3 regions of the Streptomyces vastus genome follow, and region 1 is predicted to be linked to each of the others. Evidence: riboswitches for the same ligand, from Rfam matches in the RefSeq annotation. Region 1 holds a riboswitch; each other region holds the start of a gene.
What was found. Region 1 has a riboswitch for cyclic di-AMP ahead of ABD357_RS33925 (transglycosylase family protein). Riboswitches for the same ligand answer to the same signal wherever they lie in the genome.

Region 1 (6,999 bases):
TGGTCGCCACAGGCGAGGGCGAGCCCCAACTGACCGACGGACTCGCCCGCCTGGCCGGCACCGGCCGTGTCCAGATGCCCGACCTGGAACTGCTCCCCGCCTCGTACGACCTCCCCGGCGCCCGCCTCCTCGACCTCGTCCAGGTCATGGACCGCATCCGAGCCGAATGCCCCTGGTCGTCCCGGCAGACCCACAAGGGACTCGCGAAATACGGCATCGAGGAGGCGTACGAACTCGTCGAGGCGATCGAGGAGGGCGACCGCCACGAGCTGCGGGAGGAACTGGGCGATGTCCTGCTCCAAGTCGTCTTCCATGCCCGGATAGCGGAGGAGGATGAGGATGAGCCCTTCTCCATAGACGACGTGGCGGGCACCATCGTCACCAAGCTCGTCCACCGCCACCCCCACGTCTTCGGCGACGAAACCGCCACGACGCCCGAAGAGGTCAAGGCCCACTGGCTGCGCACCAAGGCGGCGGAGAAGCAGCGCACGTCCGTGACGGAGGGCGTGCCCCTGGGCCAGCCCGGCCTGGCCCTGGCAGCAAAGCTGGCATCCCGCGTACGCACAGCGGGACTTGAGGTGCCGATACCGCAGGGCGAGGGCGTCGGCTACGAACTCCTGGCGATGGCGGCACGCGCCGAGGCGGACGGGGTGGACCCGGAGGCGGCGCTGCGGGCTGCCGCGCGGGCTTATCGGGATGCGATACGGGCGACGGAGGGCTGACGCGGCTGTGTGGCCGGGGCTGCTGGGACTGAGGTAGCTCCACCGTGGAGATACGTCGGCCAGGGCGGCGGCTACGGTCAAAGGCATGCACGACCAGCCGCCTGCTCAGAGCGCCGCCCTCGCCGGCCCGCCCCCCGAACTCTTCACCTGGGAGTTCGCCACCGACCCCTACCCGGCGTACGCCTGGCTGCGTGAGCACGCCCCCGTGCACAAGACCCGACTCCCGAGTGGAGTAGAGGCCTGGCTGGTCACCCGGTACGCGGATGCCAAGCAGGCCCTCGCTGATCAGCGGCTCAGCAAGAACCCCGCTCACCACGACGAACCCGCCCATGCCAAGGGCAAGACGGGTATCCCCGGTGAGCGCAAGGCCGAGTTGATGACTCATCTGCTCAATATCGATCCGCCGGATCACACACGGCTCCGGCGGCTGGTGGCCAAGGCGTTCACCCCGCGCCGCGTGGCCGAATTCGCGCCGCGCGTACAGGAGCTGGCCGACCAGCTCATCGATCAGTTCGCGGACAGGGGCGGCGCCGATCTCATTCACGAGTTCGCCTTCCCGCTCCCCATCTACGCGATCTGCGATCTGCTCGGCGTCCCCCGCGAGGACCAGGACGACTTCCGGGACTGGGCGGGGATGATGATCCGGCACGGGGGAGGACCGCGCGGCGGCGTGGCCCGCTCGGTGAAAAAGATGCGTGGCTATCTCGCCGAGCTCATCCACCGCAAGCGTGAAGCGCTCCCCGACGAAGCCACCCCCGGTGAAGACCTCATCTCCGGACTCATCCGCGCCTCCGACCACGGCGAGCACCTCACCGAGAACGAGGCCGCCGCCATGGCCTTTATCTTGCTGTTCGCCGGATTTGAGACCACAGTGAATTTGGTGGGTAACGGGGTCTATGCGCTGCTCACGCACCCCGAGCAGCGGCATCGGCTGCAGAAGTCCCTGGCAGCCGGAGAAACGGGCCTCCTCGAAACCGGCGTAGAGGAACTCCTCCGGTACGACGGCCCCGTGGAGCTGGCCACCTGGCGGTTTGCGACGGAGGCGGTCACCATCGGCGGGCAGCACATCGCCGTCGGCGATCCCGTACTCGTCGTACTCGCCGCCGCCGACCGTGACCCCGAGCGGTTCGACGACCCCGACACCCTCGACCTCGGCAGACGCGACAACCAGCACCTCGGTTATGGGCACGGCATCCACTACTGCCTCGGCGCACCCCTCGCCCGGCTGGAGGGCCGGACCGCACTCGCGACGCTCCTCTCCCGCCTCCCCGATCTGCAACTCGCGGTGGATTCGGCGGACCTGCGGTGGCGCGGGGGACTCATCATGCGCGGCCTGCGGACCTTGCCCGTCAGCTTCACCCCCTCTTCAGCCGGTCTCAGTGCCGGCGGAGCCCGACTGAGAACTGACGAACCCCCAGCTCAAAGCTGACGAACCCTCAAGTCCGTGATCTTCACGTGATCTGCGCTACATCTACTGGTGACAAGTGATCGGGTCCCACTAGGTTCACGCGAAAGTAGATCTCAGCAGTCCCACTGATCACACCCATGTCACACACTGTCGCGCGAAAGGCAATCGCATGCTCTCCGGGAACGGTCGACACCGTCGCCCCCGTCAGGCGCCGGCTCTCTTTGTGGCGGCAGGGGTGACCGGATCGGCCATCGCGATCCCCCTCCTCGCGGCGAGCGGCGCGAGTGCCGCCAGTGGTGCGACCTGGGACGCGGTCGCGGAGTGCGAGAGCGGCGGCTCATGGAGCGCCAACTCCGGCAACGGGGAGTACGGCGGCCTCCAGGTGACCCAGGAGGAGTGGGAGCAGTACGGCGGTCTCGACTACGCGATGAGGGCCGACCTGGCCAGTCGCTCCCAGCAGATTGCCGTCGCCGAGAAGATCCTCGCCGACAAGGGGACGAGCCCCTGGGCGACCTGTGGACTGGTCGCGGGCCTGACGCAGAACTCCGGCTCGGCCGACGTTGACACGGGCCTGGCGCAGGACTCGCCCACGCCTACCCCCACTTCGCCCACCGAGGCGGACTCCGGATCGGGCTCCGATTCGGGGCAGACGTCAAGTGACGACCCCGTAAAGGGTGATTCATCCGGTAGTTCCGACTCGTCCGATACATCCGCTGATTCGGGATCATCCGGTACGTCCGGGTCGTCCACCGGTACCTCGCAGGATTCCGGCGGCGACTCCACCGCCGAATCACCGAGCCCCGACAGCTCGCCCAGCCCGCCCACGGGCGCGACGAATGAGGGCGACTCGGGTAATTCCGGCCAGAACGCCGACTCTTCGAGCGGCGAGAGTGAGAGTACGAACACAGATGAGGGCACCGGCCGCCATCGCGGTGGCGGCGCCGAAGAGGATGCCGATGCCTCCCGTACGGACGACTCCGGCGGTCGGCATGCCTCGCGTGCGGGCGGCGGCTCACGCGATGCGGCGGGCGTCGCGGACGGCTCGTACACCGTCCGTTCCGGAGACAGCCTCTCGGCAATCGCCGACTCCCTTGGCCTCCAAGGCGGATGGCCCGAGTTGTACTCCGCGAACAAGCGCACTGTCGGCGCCGACCCGGACCTCATCCTCCCCGGTCAGCGCCTTGAACTCGGCACGGACTGAGAGGTGTGCAAGGTGCCGAACCGGGCCAAAAGTGGCGGCAGTTCGGGCTGGATGTCCGGTTTGGTGAAAGTGAGACATGGATCTCAAAGGCCCTGATCGTCTTTGAAATTCGGCGGATCGCATGTTTACGGTCGTGACCGCTCGCCACAGCGGGCCCCGACGGATGTCACGCCGAATCCTGCCAACGTCCGTACGGGAACAGTCGTCGCGTAAAGCGCCGTAGGCAGGAGCGGGGGACCCAAGGTAAGTGCCGGGCCCGGTCGTCGAGACCAGGTGCGGCTTGGGGTGAAGTCGTGCGGAGCGATCCGCACGGCCGGGCAACTCACCAGGCCCGAACCCGACAGCTCACCTCGTAGGCGTCGGTGAGGGGATCTCTTCATGCTGCTTTCCGGCAAGGGCAAGCACCGTCGCCCGTCCAAGACCACCCGCATAGCCGCGCTCGCCGGTGTCACCGGTGCCGCCATCGCCGCCCCGCTGATGGTGTCGGGTACGGCCTCCGCCGCCACCGCCTCCGAGTGGGACGCCGTCGCCCAGTGCGAGTCGGGCGGCAACTGGTCCATCAACACCGGCAACGGCTACTACGGCGGCCTGCAGTTCTCCGCCTCCACCTGGGCCGGCTACGGCGGCACGAAGTACGCCGCCACCGCCGACCAGGCCTCCAAGGCCCAGCAGATCGAGATCGCCGAGAAGGTCCTCGCGGGCCAGGGCAAGGGTGCCTGGCCGGTCTGCGGCAAGGGTCTGTCGAGCGCCGCGTACACCGGCGGCGGCTCCTCGGACTCCGGTGCCGCTCAGGAGAACACCCAGCAGTCCCAGCAGCAGAGCGCCCCGGCCCAGGAGGAGCGCGCCTCCCGCTCCGCGGACCGCCCGGCTGCCAAGAAGACCGTCACCACCCCGACCGGCAAGAAGGTCAAGAAGGGTGACGGCGAGTACAAGGTCGTCAAGGGTGACACCCTCAGCGAGATCGCCACGGAGAACGACGTCAAGGGCGGCTGGCAGAAGCTGTTCAAGCTGAACGACGACATCGTCGACAACGCGGACGTCATCTACCCGGGCCAGCAGCTGCACCTCAGCTGAACTGAGCCCCGGCTCAGCTGAAGCCCGGCCCCCAGAGCGGCTGAGGCTGAGCCCCCAGCAGTCCCGCCCCGGTGCGTGTTCCCCCGTACGCACTGGGGCGGGACTTTTTGTTCCGTTCGGAAACAATTTACTCTCGGTTCGGTCCATGAGAGGGGCGGACGGCTGGCCGATCGCCCGGAGCCGGTTAGGCTCGTCCTCGCGGAGCCGCCGCGGCTTCGCGCTGTGCGGGCCCAGCGGCCCGCGTAACCGCGTCACATCCCAGAAGGAGATGCTCGTGCCGTCCATCGACGTCGTCGTAGCCCGGGAAATCCTGGACTCCCGAGGCAATCCCACGGTCGAGGTCGAGGTCGGCCTCGACGACGGCAGCACGGGTCGTGCCGCCGTTCCGTCCGGCGCCTCCACGGGCGCCTTCGAGGCTGTCGAACTCCGTGACGGAGACGCCAACCGCTACCTCGGCAAGGGTGTCGAGAAGGCGGTCCTCGCCGTCATCGAGCAGCTCGGCCCGGAGCTCGTCGGTTACGACGCCACCGAGCAGCGGCTGATCGACCAGGCCATGATCGACCTGGACGCCACCGACAACAAGGGCTCGCTCGGCGCCAACGCCATCCTCGGCGTCTCCCTCGCCGTCGCGCACGCCGCCTCCGAGGCCAGCGACCTCCCGCTGTTCCGTTACCTGGGCGGGCCGAACGCGCACCTGCTGCCCGTACCGATGATGAACATCCTGAACGGCGGCTCGCACGCCGACTCGAATGTGGACATCCAGGAGTTCATGATCGCCCCCATCGGCGCGGAGTCCTTCTCCGAGGCACTGCGCTGGGGCGCCGAGGTCTACCACACCCTCAAGAAGGTGCTGAAGACCAAGGGCCTGTCCACCGGCCTCGGCGACGAGGGCGGCTTCGCCCCGAACCTCGAGTCCAACCGCGCCGCCCTCGACCTCATCATCGAGGCCATCAAGGAGGCCGGCTACCAGCCCGGCGAGCAGGTCGCCCTCGCGCTCGACGTCGCCGCCTCCGAGTTCTACAAGGACGGCTCGTACCTCTTCGAGGGCAAGTCGCGCTCGGCCGCCGAGATGACGGAGTACTACGAGGAACTCGTCGCCTCGTACCCGCTCGTCTCCATCGAGGACCCGCTGTTCGAGGACGACTGGGCCGGCTGGAAGGTCATCACCGACAAGATCGGCGACAAGGTCCAGATCGTCGGCGACGACCTCTTCGTCACCAACCCGGAGCGCCTCGCCCGCGGTATCGAGGAGGGCTCCGCCAACGCCCTGCTGGTCAAGGTCAACCAGATCGGCTCGCTGACCGAGACCCTGGACGCCGTCGAGATGGCCCAGCGCAACGGCTTCAAGTGCATGATGTCCCACCGCTCCGGCGAGACCGAGGACGTCACCATCGCCGACCTCGCCGTCGCGGTGAACTGCGGCCAGATCAAGACCGGCGCCCCGGCCCGCTCGGACCGCGTCGCCAAGTACAACCAGCTGCTGCGCATCGAGGAGATCCTCGACGACGCCGCGGTGTACGCGGGCCGTTCGGCGTTCCCCCGCTTCAAGGGCTGACCTACACCTGTAGGCACTTCCTTGCCCACGTCCCCGTATGCGGTCCCGTACCGTGTGCGGGGACGTACGCGTGTATGAAGGGGAGGCGGGTGACATGGCCGGGAAGGACCGGGACCGGTTCTCCACCGCGACCAGGCTGCGGCTGCTCGGCGAGCAGACGGCGGCGCGCGTCTACCGCTCCCAGACCAGGCGCCAGGCCCGCCGCTCCCGGCTGACCGGCCGGGCCGCGCTCCTCGCCCTCGTCCTGTGCACCCTCGTCGTCGCCCTCGCATATCCGACCCGGCAGTACGTCTCCCAGCGCGCCGAGATCGCCGAACTCCAGCAGGAGCGGGAGCAGGCCCGTGCGCGGGTCGAGCAGCTGCGCGACCTCAAGGCACGCTGGCAGGACGACGCGTACGCCGAGCAGCGGATCCGCGAGCGCCTGCACTACGTGAAGCCGGGCGAGACCGGCTACATCGTGATCGATCCGAACGCGGCGAAGAAATCGCGTACGACGCAAGGGGCGGCCGCCCGCCCCTGGTACGCCAATGTCTGGGACGGGGTCGACAAGGCCGACCGCGCCGACCAGTGAATGCTGAATGCTGAATGCGATGAGAAAGACAGCCATGGACACGCCCCCGCCTCCAACTCCGCGAACCGAGCCCACCGACGCGGACGTCGAGGCCTTCAAACAGCAGCTCGGGCGCCCGCCGCGAGGTCTGCGCGCGATCGCGCACCGTTGCCCGTGCGGTCAGCCCGACGTGGTCGAGACGGCGCCGCGGCTGCCGGACGGTACGCCGTTCCCGACGACGTACTACCTGACGTGCCCCCGGGCCGCCTCCGCGATCGGCACCCTCGAGGCGAACGGCGTCATGAAGGAGATGACGGAGCGGCTGGCCGCCGACCCCGACCTGGCCGCCGCGTACCGCGCCGCCCACGAGGACTACCTCGCCCGCCGCGACGCCATCGAGGTCCTGGAGGGCTTCCCCAGCGCGGGCGGCATGCCGGACCGGGTGAAGTGCCTGCACGTGCTCGTGGCCCACTCCCTGGCCGCGGGCCC
Region 2 (6,999 bases), on a different contig from region 1:
GAGTACATCCAGGCGATCTTGTGCCGCAGCTGGGTGAGCATCGAGGTCAGCGCGGGGCTGCCGGAGGCCTGCGCGAGCGTCTCGTGGAACCAGCCGCCCAGCGAGCGCAGATCCTCGCCCTGGCCCCTCCTGGCCCGCTCCTGGCCCAGCCTGACGAGGCCTCGCAGCACCTTGAGGTGCGCCTCCGTCCGCCGCTGCGCGGCGCGCGCGGCGCCCAGCGGCTCCAGGAGCATGCGCATCTCCAGGAGGTCGGCGGCCTCCTGCTCGGTGGGTTCCGCGACGCACGCGCCCGCGTGGCGGCGGGTGACGACGAAGCCCTCCGCCTCCAGCGTGCGCAGCGCCTCCCGCACGGGGACCCGCGAGACGCCGTAGCGACGCGCGAGCAGTTCCTCGGTGAGCCGGCTGCCGCGTTCGTAGACACCCGCGACGATGTCGTCACGGATCGCCGTGCATACCGAGTGCGCGGGAATACGCATGACCGGACCTCCGCCTTAATCCCCGCGAAACGCGGTCGATTGACGCTCGTTCGGTGACTCTATTGCAGAGAGCCGGAAATTCCGATGGCGGGCCGGAATCCATGGAGTTTTTTTGGACACATAGTCGCGCAGAACAGGCAGTCGTCCCGTCGGCATGCCTGAAAGCCCCGGCTCGGTGAGCCGGGGCTTTCAGGAGGGGTGCGGTGATGCTTCTGCGCCGTCAGCGCAGTCAGACGTTCACGCCGTGCGACCTGAGGTAGGCGAGGGGGTCCATGTCCGAGCCGTACTCCTGGGACGTACGTGCCTCGAAGTGGAGGTGTGCTCCGGTGACGTTGCCGGTCGCCCCGGAGAGGCCTATCTGCTGGCCCGGGGTGACGCTCTGGCCGACGGAGACGGAGAGGGACGACATGTGGGCGTACTGCGTGTACGTGCCGTCGTTCATCTTGATGACGACCTGGTTGCCGTACGAGCCCTCGAAGCCGGCCTCTACGACGGTGCCGGCACCCACGGCGCGGACGGTGGTGCCGCTTGCGGCGTGGAAGTCGATGCCGGTGTGGCTGCCGGAGGACCAGACGGAGCCGCCGGCCTTGTAGCCGGTGGAGACGTACGAGTCGCTGATCGGCGAGACGAAGGAGTTGAGCAGGCGCTTGCGCTCGGCCTCGCGGGCGGCGCGCTCCTTGGCCTCACGCTCGGCCTTGGCCTTCGCCTCGGCACGGGCCTTCTGCTCCGCGGCCCGCTTCTGGGCGGCCTCCTCGGCCGCCTCGCGGGCGGCGGCCTCCTCGGCGGCCTGCCGCTGGGCGTGCGCCTGGGCGTCGATCTGGTCGGCGACCGAGTCGCCCATGGTGACGGCCTGGGTCAGCCCTGTCTGCTTGACCGAGGAGGGGCCGGCGAACGCCGGGGCGGCCAGGGTGCCGATGACACCGGTGGTGGCGAGCGTCGCAACGCCCACGGTCCTCGAGGACGTGCGCTTCGTACGGCTCGGGCGACGGTGCTTCCCGGTGGCGCGGGTGAACGCCATGAAGTGGCTGGTCCTTTCCTTCCTTCTCGCCTACCGGGTTAGCTGACGGGTTCGGAGCAGGAAGGTCTCCTACGGGCTCCCTCCAGGAGGGCGCCCGATTCACCCCAGGGACTGCGATGGGTCCCCGGCTCCCCTGGCTCGCGCCGTACGGGGACTCGGCGATGACTGTCCGGTGCCGCGGATGCGGCGCACTGCCTGACGAACAGCCGGACCGACGCTAAGCGGGCCATCTCTCAAACAACAAACGGATGACGGCTTTTGTAGCGCACGCCACAGGGCAGACACACAACCTCCATACCAACTCTCAATCAATCCAATCAATTTGGACAAAGCGGGACCCTGGAGGCTCATCAGCCTCCAGGGTCCCCAGGGATGTGCGGCGGTGCTCTACTCGGCCGGGACCACGCTCACTTCACCGATTCCGAGGGCCTTGACGGGCTCCTCGATCTGGGCGGCGTCCCCGACGAGGACGGTCACCAGACGGTCCACCGGGAAGGCGCTCACGGCGGCCGCGGTGGCCTCCACAGTGCCCGTCGCGGCGAGTTGGCGGTACAGCGTCGCCTGGAAGTCGTCCGGCAGGTGCTGCTCCACCTGGTCGGCGAGCGTGCCGGCGACGGCGGCCGCGGTCTCGTACTTGAGCGGCGCCACGCCCACCAGGTTCTGTACGGCGATGTCGCGCTCGGCGTCCGTCAGGCCCTCGGCCGCGAGCGTACGCAGCACCTTCCAGAGGTCGTCGAGCGCCGGGCCGGTGTTCGGCGTGTCCACCGAGCCACTGATGGCGAGCATCGCGGCGCCCGTGCCGTCCGGAGCGGAGCGCAGCACCTGGCCGAACGCCCGCACACCGTAGGTGTAGCCCTTTTCCTCGCGCAGGACACGGTCAAGACGCGAGGTGAGGGTGCCTCCGAGGCAGTACGTGCCGAGCACCTGGGCGGGCCACACACGGTCGTGCCGGTCGGCGCCGACGCGGCCGATGAGCAGCTGTGTCTGGACGGCTCCGGGACGGTCGACGATGACCACACGGCCGGTGTCGTCGGCGGTCACCGGAGGCACGGGACGCGCCTCGGCCGGCGAGCCGGTCCAGGCGCCGAGCGTCTCGCCGAGCAGCGCGTCGAGGTCGACACCGGTGAGGTCGCCGACGACGACCGCGGTGGTGGTGGCGGGGCGTACATGCTTCTCGTAGAAGGCGCGTACGGCCGCCGAGTCGATGCTCGCGACCGTCTCCTCGGTGCCCTGGCGCGGGCGCGACATGCGTGAGGTCGCCGGGAAGAGCTGCTTGGAGAGCTCCTTGGCGGCGCGGCGGGCCGGGTTGGCGGTCTCATGCGGAATCTCGTCGAGCCGGTTGCGGACGAGGCGTTCGACCTCGCTGTCCTCGAAGGCGGGCGCCCTGAGGGCGTCGGCGAGCAGGCCGAGCGCCTTCTGGAGCCGCGACACGGGGACTTCGAGGCTCAGGCGTACGCCCGGGTGGTCGGCGTGCGCGTCCAGCGTGGCGCCGCAGCGCTCCAGCTCGGCGGCGAACTCCTCGGCGGAGTGCTTGTCGGTGCCTTCGGAGAAGGCACGCGCCATGATCGTGGCGACACCGTCCAGGCCCTTCGGCTCGGCCTCCAGCGGTGCGTTCAGGAGCACTTCCACGGCGACGACCTGCTGGCCGGGGCGGTGACAGCGCAGCAGCGTCAGGCCGTTGCCCAGCACCCCGCGCTCGGGCGCCGGGAAGGCCCAGGGCTTGGCCTCGCCGGCCTGGGGCTGGGGGTGGAAGTCCATGGTCACGGTGGCCTCGGTCACTGGGCGCTCTCCTCGTCGGTGGCGATCGGCTCGTACACGAGCACCGCGCGGTTGTCGGGGCGCAGGCGGGACTTGGCGGCCTCCTGGACCTCGTCGGCCGTGACGTCGAGCACGCGCTGTACGGCGGTCAGGGCGAGCTGCGGGTCGTCGAACAGGACGGCGTAGCGGCACAGTTCGTCGGCGCGGCCGGCGACCGTACCGAGCCGGTCCAGCCACTCGCGTTCCAACTGAGCCTGGGCGCGCTCCATTTCCTCGGCCGTGGGGCCCTCCTCGGCGAACCGGGCGAGCTCCTCGTCGACGGCCGCCTCGATGACGGGGACCTCGACATCGCCGGAAGTCTTCACATCGAGCCAGCCCAGGGAGGGCGCTCCGGCCAGGCGCAGCAGACCGAAACCGGCCGCCACAGCCGTACGGTCCCGGCGCACGAGGCGGTTGTAGAGGCGGGAGGACTCGCCGCCGCCGAGGACGGTCAGGGCGAGGTCGGCCGCGTCGCACGCGCGTGTGCCGTCCTCCGGGAGCCGGTAGGCGGCCATCAGCGCGCGCGCCGGGACCTCCTCCTCGACGACCTCGCGCAGCTGCTCGCCGATAGTGTCCGGCAGGGAGCCGTCACGCGGGGCGGGCTTGCCGTCGTGCCCCGGGATGGAGCCGAAGTACTTCTCGACCCAGGCGAGCGTCGACTCCGGGTCGATGTCGCCGACGATCGACAGGACGGCGTTGTTGGGCGCGTAGTAGGTGCGGAAGAACGCGCGCGCGTCCTCCAGGGTCGCCGCGTCCAGGTCGGCCATCGACCCGATCGGGGTGTGGTGGTACGGGTGGCCCTCCGGGTACGCGAGGGCGGTCAGCTTCTCGAAAGCGGTGCCGTAGGGGACGTTGTCGTAGCGCTGGCGGCGCTCGTTCTTGACGACGTCCCTCTGGTTCTCCATCGACTCGTCGTCGAGCGCGGCGAGCAGCGAGCCCATGCGGTCGGCCTCCAGCCAGAGGGCGAGCTCCAGCTGGTGGGCGGGCATGGTCTCGAAGTAGTTGGTGCGCTCGAAACTGGTCGTGCCGTTGAGCGAACCGCCCGCGCCCTGCACCAGTTCGAAGTGGCCGTTGCCCTTCACCTGGCCCGATCCCTGGAACATCAGATGCTCGAAGAGGTGGGCAAGTCCGGTACGCCCCTTGACCTCATGGCGCGAGCCGACGTCGTACCAGAGGCACACCGCCGCGACCGGGGTCAGATGATCTTCGGAGAGCACCACGCGCAGGCCGTTGGCCAGGCGGTGCTCGGTCGCTGTCAGCCCGCCGGAGCCGGCCTCGACGGTGGCCGTGTGACCCATGGGCATGTACGTCCCTTCGATCGCGGAAAACTGCTGAATTCCTGCTAGTCATGCCACTGTATGCAAGCGCGCTGACAGCTGCCGAAGTTCCCGGAACGGCTACGCCGAGAGCGAGCGGGCCGGTGCCCGCCCGGACCCCTGTGCATGGGGCGTGGTCCGGGTTGTCAGTGGGGCGGTCCACAATGGAGCTCGTCAGAACCCGTTCATGCCCCGGCAGACAGTGTGAAGGAGTCGCAGCAGCGATGGCCCGCCGCAGCACGAAGACCCCGCCGCCAGACGACTTCGAGGAGCGCATCCTCGACATCGACGTCGTCGACGAGATGCAGGGCTCCTTCCTCGAGTACGCGTACTCGGTGATCTACTCCAGGGCCCTGCCGGACGCCCGTGACGGTCTCAAGCCCGTGCACCGCCGCATCGTCTACCAGATGAACGAGATGGGACTGCGCCCCGACCGCGGCTATGTGAAGTGCGCCCGCGTCGTCGGCGAGGTCATGGGTAAGTTGCACCCCCACGGCGACGCGTCGATCTACGACGCCCTGGTGCGCCTGGCTCAGCCCTTCTCGATGCGTCTGCCCCTGGTGGACGGCCACGGCAACTTCGGCTCGCTGGGCAACGACGACCCGCCGGCCGCCATGCGGTACACCGAGTGCCGGATGGCCGACGCGACCTCCCTGATGACGGAGTCGATCGACGAGAACACGGTCGACTTCGCCCCGAACTACGACGGCCAGGAGCAGGAGCCCGGCGTCCTCCCGGCCGCGTATCCGAACCTGCTGGTGAACGGCGCCTCGGGCATCGCGGTCGGTATGGCCACGAACATGCCGCCGCACAACCTCGGCGAGGTGATCGCCGCCGCCCGGCATCTGATCCGGTACCCGGGTGCCGATCTCGAGACGCTCATGAAGCACATCCCGGGGCCCGACCTGCCCACGGGCGGAAAGATCGTCGGCCTCTCCGGGATCAGGGACGCGTACGAGTCGGGCCGCGGCAGCTTCAAGATCCGCGCGACGGTGTCGGTGGAGAACGTGACGGCGCGCAGGAAGGGCATCGTCGTCACGGAGCTCCCCTTCACCGTGGGCCCGGAGAAGGTGATCGCCAAGATCAAGGACCTGGTCGGCGCCAAGAAGCTGCAGGGCATCGCCGACGTCAAGGACCTCACCGACCGCGCGCACGGCCTGCGCCTGGTCATCGAGATCAAGAACGGCTTCGTGCCGGAGGCCGTCCTGGAGCAGCTCTACAAGCTGACGCCCATGGAGGAGTCCTTCGGCATCAACAACGTCGCGCTGGTGGACGGCCAGCCCCTCACGCTGGGCCTCAAGGAGCTCCTGGAGGTCTACCTCGACCACCGCTTCGAGGTGGTGCGGCGGAGGTCGGAATTCCGCCGCGGCAAGAAGCGCGACCGGCTGCATCTGGTCGAGGGTCTGCTGGTCGCCCTCCTGGACATCGACGAAGTCATCCGCATCATCCGCTCCAGCGACAACTCCGCACAGGCCAAGGAGCGCCTGATCGAGCACTTCTCGCTGAGCGAGGTCCAGACGCAGTACATTCTGGACACCCCGCTGCGCCGGCTCACCAGGTTCGACCGCATCGAGCTGGAGTCGGAGCGCGACCGGCTCAAGAGCGAGATCGAGGAGCTGACCCGCATCCTGGAGTCGGACGCCGAGCTGCGCAAGCTGGTGTCGGGCGAACTGGCCTCGGTGGCCAAGAAGTTCGGCACCCCGCGGCGTACGGTGCTGCTCGAGTCCTCCGGGGCCACCGCCGCGGCCGTACCGCTGCAGGTGGCCGACGATCCGTGCCGGGTACTGCTGTCGTCGACGGCACTTCTCGCCCGTACGGCGAACGGTGACCCCTTCGGGGAGAGTGACGGCAAGCGCGCCAAGCACGATCTGATCGTCTCGGCCGTCCCGGCGACGGCCCAGGGCGAGGTGGGCGCGGTCACGTCGGCCGGACGGCTGCTGCGCATCAACGTCATCGACCTTCCACAGCTGCCCGAGACGACCGCGGCGCCCAACCTCGCCGGGGGAGCCCCGATTGCGGAGTTCCTCACCCTGGAGGGCGACGAGGAGGTCGTCTGCCTGACCACGCTCGACGAGTCCTCGCCGGGCCTGGCGCTCGGCACACAGCAGGGTGTGGTCAAGCGTGTGGTGCCCGACTACCCGTCCAACAAGGAGGAGTTGGAGGTCATCACGCTCAAGGAGGGCGACCGGATCGTCGGCGCGGCCGAGCTGCGCACGGGCGAGGAGGACCTCGTCTTCATCACCGACGACGCACAGCTACTGCGCTACCAGGCCTCTCAGGTCCGCCCGCAGGGCCGGCCCGCGGCCGGCGTGGCGGGCATCAAGCTCACCGAAGGGGCCAAGGTGATCTCCTTCACGGCCGTCGACCCGGCCGCGGACGCAGTGGTCTTCAC
Region 3 (6,999 bases), on a different contig from region 1:
CGGAGGAGGCGTGTGTCATGACCCGACCGTCCGCCCGCTACGTCCTGCCCGAGTTCACCGAACGCACCAGCGCGGGGCAGCGGACCATGGATCCGTACTCGAAGCTGCTGGAGGAGCGGATCGTCTTCCTGGGGACGCCGATCGACGACACGTCGGCGAACGACGTGATGGCGCAGTTCATGCACCTCGAGTACCAGTCGCCGGACCGGGACATCTCGCTGTACATCAACTCCCCCGGCGGCCAGTTCAGCGCGATGACCGCGATCTACGACACGATGCGATACGTCAGCTGCGAGGTGGAGACCGTCTGCCTGGGGCAGGCGGGGGCCGCCGCCGCGGTACTGCTGGCGGCCGGCGCGCCGGGGAAGCGGTCCGCACTGCCGGACGCACGCATGCTGATCCACCAGCCGGCACTGCCCGAGCCGGTGCAAGGTCAGACCTCCGATCTGGCCATCCAGGCCGAGGAGTTGATGCGCACGCGCAGGATGCTTGAGGAGATGCTCGCCCGGCACACCGGCCAGAGCCAGGAGCGGATCAGCGCGGACATCGAGCGGGACAAGATCCTGGAGGCACCTCAGGCAGTGGAGTACGGGCTGATCGACCGCATCATTGCGAGCCGTAAGACCTCGCTCGCCGCACCCGGCGCGAGGTGAACGGCGGATGCTCCCACCCGAGTTGCCCCCGCTGCCGGCACTGACCCGGGCGGAGGGTGAACTGGTCGACCGTTATCTGGAGGTGCTCGATCTCCTCGGCCGGATCAATCCGGCGAACCGCGGCGACACCTATGGCGGGCTGCGCGCTGCACAGGCACTGGTCACCAAGACCACCGCGCTGCGCGATGCGCTGAACCTGATGCACCAACGCGGTGAGCACGAGCTGCACGCACCGACCCTGACGCGGGCGTTGCGGGTCCTCGACGGTGAACGCCGGGCGGCCCGCGTCACCTTGCCGCCGGAGACCTCCGACATCTGACACCCACCGAGCGGCCCGGGGGCTCCACAGGCGACTGACGGGGCGTCCGGGCAAGAGGTGAAACGGACCAAATGACGTACCCCTGAAAGGAGTAGACGGAGGTACGTTCAAAGGCCCGTGCAACTTGCGCAGCGCGTGTACTCAAACACCGGAATCAGACATTCCGGTGCTGGTACGAGGGTCCTCTACCCCCTCGACGCTCGTCCGACAGCAGCCCCGTCCACCCGAACAGGTGAGTGGTGAGTAAGCCCACAAACCACCGATTCCGTTCGGACTTTCCGACATTCATGCGTCAAGATCCCTTCCGACGACAAGCCCCCGCCGCAGCGGCGGGGCGGTCCGGGCGGACGCCGAGTCCTGCCGCCGCCCGGATGACGGGTCGACAGAAGTGGATCGGCAGGAGTGGAGGACCCAAGCACGACGGGCCGCCGGAGACTTCCGAGTGGTCCTTGGGGTGAAGCCGCACACCGCGGCCGGGCAACTTCGCCAGCCCGAATCCGACAGGTCATCCTTCACAGGCGGCTGACGAAGGGTTGCGCATGTCTGCGCTCAATCGTGTCCCGTCGCTGTTGACCAGGGCCGGTACCGCATCGGCTCTCACCGTCGCCGTTGTCGGCGGCAGCGTTGTTGCCCCCGGTCTCGCATCCGACGCCGAAGCAGTAACCCCAGCGAAGAAGGCACTTCAGGTAGCGGCCTCCAAAAAGGGATCCCCCTACAAGTGGGGAGCCACGGGGCCCAAGCGCTTCGACTGCTCCGGGCTCACTCTCTACTCGTTCAAGAAGGCGGGGAAGAAGCTGCCCCGTACGGCCGCGCAGCAGTACAACAAGACGCGCCACATCTCGGCTTCGAGCCGCAAGCAGGGAGATCTGGTGTTCTTCCACTCGGGCCGGAACGTGTACCACGTCGGCATCTACGCCGGGAAGGGACGGATCTGGCACTCCCCGAAGACCGGGGACGTGGTGAAGCTGCAGAAGATCTGGACGAAGAGCGTCTGGTACGGCCGGGTCAGGTGACGCGCGTGGGGTGGCGGCGGTCATCGCCGCCACCCCACGGGGCGTGATTCGGGCGGCTGACGGGTTACTCATGGATCCATGGCCCAGCAACCGCCCAGCGACCGAGAGCCCGACGAGCGACGTCCGGGCGACGAGCGTCCGTACGCCCAACGGATGGAGCGGCGCGAGACGCCGCTCGAGCGCGCCGACCGCAACTTCATCGAACTGCTCCAGGAGCTGAGGGTCACCCAGACGGGCGTACAGATCCTCTTCGCATTCCTGCTGAGCCTCGCGTTCACCCCGCGCTTCCCGTCCCTCAACTCGGTGCAGCGCGCCACGTACATCACGACGCTGCTGCTCGCGGTGCTGTCCTCCGTGCTCCTCACGGCACCGGCCGCCCTGCACCGCCGGCTGTTCCAGCAGGGCGCCAAGCCGCAGATCGTGGCGGTCTCCTCACACCTCGCCCAGATCGGGATGGGCGTGCTGGCGTTCGCGCTCACCGGCTCGGTCCTGCTCGTCGTCGATGTGACGGCGGGCCGCCTCAAAGGGATTCTGGCCGGCGCGGCCACCATGGTGATCTGCTTCGGCCTGTGGGGGCTCGTGCCGCTCTTGATGAAACGGGCCGGCGGCAGGAGCCCGGACGATTCCTGAGGCCTGCCGGCCGGCCCACGGGTCAGGTCAGCACCGTCTCGAGAACGAGCCCCAGTCCCAGAACCGTAAGAGCGGTTCCGGTGACGGCCTCGATGGCCCGTACCGTCCGCGGCCTGCGCAGCCACCGGCCGAGCCGGTCCACGAGCAGCGCGACCGCCGGGAACCAGACCAGGGCGAGCGGGACTACGATCAGCGCGAGGACCAGCGTCCGAGGCATCGCGGGACTTCCGTCCGGTACGAACTGCGGCAGCAGACTCAGAAAGGTGACCGTCGCCTTCGGGTTGAGCGCGTTGGTGACGAAGCCCTGCCGCAGGGCTCCGGCCCCGGACACGACCGGCGGGTGCTCGGCCTCCGTCGTACGCCTGCCGCGCACCGACTGCAGCGTCCGTACGCCGAGATAGAGGACGTAGGCACCGCCCAGCAGCTGGAGCGCGCGGAACAGCGGGGGCACGGCGGTCAGCACCGCGGCCACCCCGACGACGGCGAGTGCCGTGTGGACGAGCAGCGCCGCCGCGATGCCGAGCGCGCACGCGATACCGGCCCGGCGGGAGGCCAGGGCGTTGCGGACCACGACGGTGAAGTCGGCACCGGGCATGGCGACGAGGCCTGCGGCGACTCCGGTGAAGGCGATGAGCTGTCCGTCCATGAGCACCAGCGTGCCCGCTCCGAGCCTTCAGCAGGTATGTGCAATATCCTGGGTGAGCCTTAAACAGTTCTTTAGCCTTCTCGTCCGTCCTTCCCTTCAGCCGGGAGCTTCGCATGTACGACCCCACGCGTCTCGCGGCGCTGGTGGCGGTCGCCGAGGCCGGCTCGATCACCCGCGCCGCCGAGCGCCTCGGCTACACCACGCCGGCGCTGTCCCAGCAACTGGCCAAGCTGGAGCGGGAGGCGGGCACGGCGCTTCTCGTACGCCACCACCGCGGCGCCCGCTTGACGGGCGCGGGCGAACTACTCGTGGCCCGGGCACGCCGGGTGCTCGACGAGATGGACCGGGCGCGGATCGAGCTGGCACGCCTGATCGGGCTGTCCGGCGGCATGCTGCGGCTCGGCACTTTCCAGACGGCCGGGATCCATCTGCTGCCGCCGGTGCTGAGCGCGTTCCGCCGGGCCCATCCTGATGTGGAGCTGACCGTGGCGGACTACGAGCCGCCCGCCGGCATCGCCGCGGTGGCCGCGGGCGAGGTGGATCTGGCGCTGACGCACGGCTACGAGCCCGCGGAGCCACTCCCGCTGCCCGCCGCGGTGTCCACGGAGCCGGTCCTGGTCGAGGAGTTGGTACTCGTGACCGCTCCCGGGCACGCCCTGACCAGCGGCTCGTCGCGGCTGCCGCTGACGGGTCTTGCGGGCCGGCAGCTGATCAGTATGGCCCCGGACCACCCGCCCCGGCAGGGCGTGGAGGCCGCGCTCGCCCGCGCGGGCGCCACACCCTCGGTCCTCGTCGCGACTCCCGGCTACGCCCTGGTGTGCGCCCTGGTCAGCGCGGGCCTCGGCGTCGCGGTGGTCCCGGAGATGGTCGCCAGAACCGCCGCCACCCCGGTGAGTATGCGTCTCCTGGAGCCGGGCGACCTGCGCAGGACGATCTCCGTCGCCTACCGCACCGACGAGCAGGCACCCGCGGCCGACGCCTTCCGCGCGCTGCTCCGCGGCGCTTTCGGCCGCGCGTCCCAACAGACCTGACGATCAGCGCCCCTTGAGGGTCCGCAGCCGACAACTCGCAATCCCCGCAGCCCCTCAGTCGGCAGTAACCGGCTGAACCGGAGTCGTCCAGGGCAGCATGATCGAAACCGTCTTGCCGCCCTCACGGGTGGGCCGGACCGTCAACTTCCCCCCGCACTCGGCGGTCAGGAAACGGATGATCACCATCCCTCGGCCGTTGTCCTGCTGGACGGCCGCGGGGAGTCTCTTCGGGAAGCGTGGATGGCTGTCGGTCACACCGATGCGCAGTTGCTCGTCACGGTCGAGTGTGAGGTCCACCGTGAAGGTCGGTGACTGGCCGAAGGTGTGCTGGACGGCGTTGGTGGCGAGTTCGGAGACGATGAGACGGACGGTGTCGGCGGCTTCCGTGTCGGACGGAAGGCCCCATTCGGCAAGGACGTTGGCGACGTAGCTGCGAGCGGCGGAGACCGAGGCGGGATCGCTCGGCAGAGTGACGGATGCTTCCAGGTGGTCTGCCATGGCGAGGTCGTCCCTTTCCCACGGGACCGGAGTCCGACACGGAGCGGAGGTTCGAGTACGGTCCCGGACTGGTGCTGCGCGCCAGACTGCCACTACCGGGCCGGTCTCGGTGCCGATCCACCAAGATATGCATATATCTGTCGCTCGAAGCGGTGAACTCTCCGACGACCGACCGTATTTGGGCGTAGCCCAGGGTGGTCATTCGGACGGGTGACCGGGTCGTCTTCTGCCGTCGCCGCGACGCCCGACGCTATAGCGTCGGCGCGACGGTCGGAGGGAGACGACCATGCAACACGGTCCCGCAGTACGCCGCCGCAAACTCGGCGCCCAGCTGCGCGCCCTGCGCACCCGCGCGGGTCTCACGAGCGGCGAGGCCGCCGGGCGCGTCGGCTGGCACCAGTCGAAGGTGAGCAGGATCGAGACCGGCCGCAGCGGGGTCAAGGCGGCGGACCTACGGCGACTCCTCGACGCGTACGACGTCCGGGACCCGGAACTGCTCGAGTTGCTCGTCGTACTCGCGGGCGCCGACGGCGACGGCCGGCACCGCTGGTGGAATGCCTACCGGGGTCTGCTGCCACCCACGTACCGCGACTTCATCAGCCTGGAGTCGCAGGCCTGCGCGATGCGCACCCTGGAGAACTCCGTGGTTCCCGGGCTGTTGCAGACACCGGAGTACGCCCGCGAGGTGACGCGGGCCGCCCTGGACGGGCTGCCGGACGGCAAGGTCGACGCGCTGGTAGAGGTGCGCCTCGCCCGCCAGGAGGTGCTGTGCTCGGACACGCCGCTGCGGCTGAGCGCGGTCCTGGACGAGGGAGTGCTGCGGCGGTCGGTCGGCGGACCGGAGGTGATGGCACGGCAGTTGAGGCGTCTGCGGGACGCTGCCCGACTGCCTCACGTGCGGATTCAGGTGCTGCCGTTCGGAGTTGGGGCCCATGTCGGGGCGACCGGGCCTTTCGTTATCTTTTCATTTTCGACCACTTCTGATCTGGATGTGGTTGTTCTCGACCACTTGACGAGTAGCCTCTATCTCGAAAGGGAAGAGGACGTTCAGGCCTACACCGAGGCCTTCAACTCCCTTCAGATCCACGCCCTTTCGCCCGAGGACTCGTTGGATTTCATCGCCGGTCTGGCTGACGGCGAGTAAGGAGGCACCATGTCCACCCCCCTGCCTCGGTCCGTACCTTCCAGCACCCGTCTGCACGGCGTGCGGTGGCAGCGCAGCAGCCGCAGCACAGGAATGAACAACTGCGTCGAGACGGCCTGTCCGGCCTCCGGCCCGTGGGCCGGACGTCTCGCGGTGCGCGACTCGAAGAACACTTCGGGTCCCGCCCTGCTCTTCGCCCCCTCGGCCTGGGAGGGCTTTATCGACGCGCTGCGCTGATCACCCGTACGGCACGGTCGAGTTGCCCGTCGGTGAGGTCCGCGCGGGCGGTGAGCCGCAGCCGTGAGATGCCGTCCGGCACCGACGGGGGACGGAAGCAGCCGACGGCCAGTCCCGCCTCGCGGCAGTCCGCCGCCCAGCGCACGGCCTGCTCCGGCGAGGATGCGCGCACGGAGACGACGGCGGCGTCCGGCCTCACCGCTTCGAGACCCTCGGCGGTCAGGCGGGAGTGCAGGGTCGTGGCCACGGCACGCGCGCGTGCCGCCCGTTCCGGTTCCCGGCGCAGCAGGCGCAGGGCCGCGAGGGCGGCGCCCGCGGCGGCCGGGGCCAGACCGGTGTCGAAGATGAAGGTGCGGGCTGCGTTGACCATGTGGTCGATCACGTGAGCAGGGCCGAGGACGGCGCCGCCCTGGCTGCCGAACGACTTCGACAGGGTGACCGTCGTGACGACGTCCGCCGCTCCCGCGAGTCCTGTCGCATGCGGTGCGCCCCGGCCACCGTCACCGAGCACGCCGAGCCCGTGTGCGTCGTCGACGACCAGACCGGCGCCGAACTCCCGGCAGACGTCCGCGAGTTCGGCGAGCGGAGCCGCGTCGCCGTCCACCGAGAAGACCGTGTCGGACACGACGACGGCGGGTGCGGAGTGCGTGCCCAGCACCTTGCGTACGGCGTCGGGGTCGGCGTGCGCGACGACCTGCGTGGTGCCCCGCGCGAGACGGCAGCCGTCGATCAGCGAGGCGTGGTTGCCCGCGTCCGACACGACGAGGGAGCCGTGCGGCGCCAGCGCGGTGACGGCGGCGAGGTTGGCGGCATATCCCGAGGAGAAGA

Region 2: it holds a riboswitch for cyclic di-AMP, as region 1 does, so the genes downstream of both, ABD357_RS26095 (M23 family metallopeptidase) here and ABD357_RS33925 (transglycosylase family protein) in region 1, are expected to answer to the same signal.
Region 3: it holds a riboswitch for cyclic di-AMP, as region 1 does, so the genes downstream of both, ABD357_RS15840 (C40 family peptidase) here and ABD357_RS33925 (transglycosylase family protein) in region 1, are expected to answer to the same signal.

The regions. Positions count from the first base shown of each region.
Region 1 is NZ_BAAASJ010000104.1:201,896-208,894, forward strand. It holds gene ABD357_RS33910 (nucleoside triphosphate pyrophosphohydrolase) at 1-722, shown strand, start outside; gene ABD357_RS33915 (cytochrome P450 family protein) at 808-2,151, shown strand; gene ABD357_RS33920 (transglycosylase family protein) at 2,366-3,331, shown strand; cyclic di-AMP (ydaO/yuaA leader) riboswitch at 3,537-3,705, shown strand; gene ABD357_RS33925 (transglycosylase family protein) at 3,710-4,405, shown strand; gene eno (phosphopyruvate hydratase) at 4,674-5,960, shown strand; gene ABD357_RS33935 (FtsB family cell division protein) at 6,055-6,531, shown strand; gene ABD357_RS33940 (DUF501 domain-containing protein) at 6,566-6,999, shown strand, end outside.
Region 2 is NZ_BAAASJ010000067.1:14,123-21,121, reverse strand. It holds gene ABD357_RS26100 (GntR family transcriptional regulator) at 1-476, opposite strand, end outside; gene ABD357_RS26095 (M23 family metallopeptidase) at 706-1,494, opposite strand; cyclic di-AMP (ydaO/yuaA leader) riboswitch at 1,508-1,665, opposite strand; gene ABD357_RS26090 (M16 family metallopeptidase) at 1,882-3,273, opposite strand; gene ABD357_RS26085 (M16 family metallopeptidase) at 3,270-4,595, opposite strand; gene ABD357_RS26080 (DNA gyrase/topoisomerase IV subunit A) at 4,832-6,999, shown strand, end outside.
Region 3 is NZ_BAAASJ010000032.1:144,362-151,360, forward strand. It holds gene ABD357_RS15830 (ATP-dependent Clp protease proteolytic subunit) at 18-653, shown strand; gene ABD357_RS15835 (hypothetical protein) at 661-972, shown strand; cyclic di-AMP (ydaO/yuaA leader) riboswitch at 1,343-1,508, shown strand; gene ABD357_RS15840 (C40 family peptidase) at 1,512-1,985, shown strand; gene ABD357_RS15845 (DUF6328 family protein) at 2,064-2,615, shown strand; gene ABD357_RS15850 (LysE family translocator) at 2,638-3,261, opposite strand; gene ABD357_RS15855 (LysR family transcriptional regulator) at 3,375-4,292, shown strand; gene ABD357_RS15860 (ATP-binding protein) at 4,347-4,790, opposite strand; gene ABD357_RS15865 (helix-turn-helix domain-containing protein) at 5,077-5,934, shown strand; gene ABD357_RS15870 (DUF397 domain-containing protein) at 5,944-6,171, shown strand; gene ABD357_RS15875 (8-amino-7-oxononanoate synthase) at 6,152-6,999, opposite strand, start outside.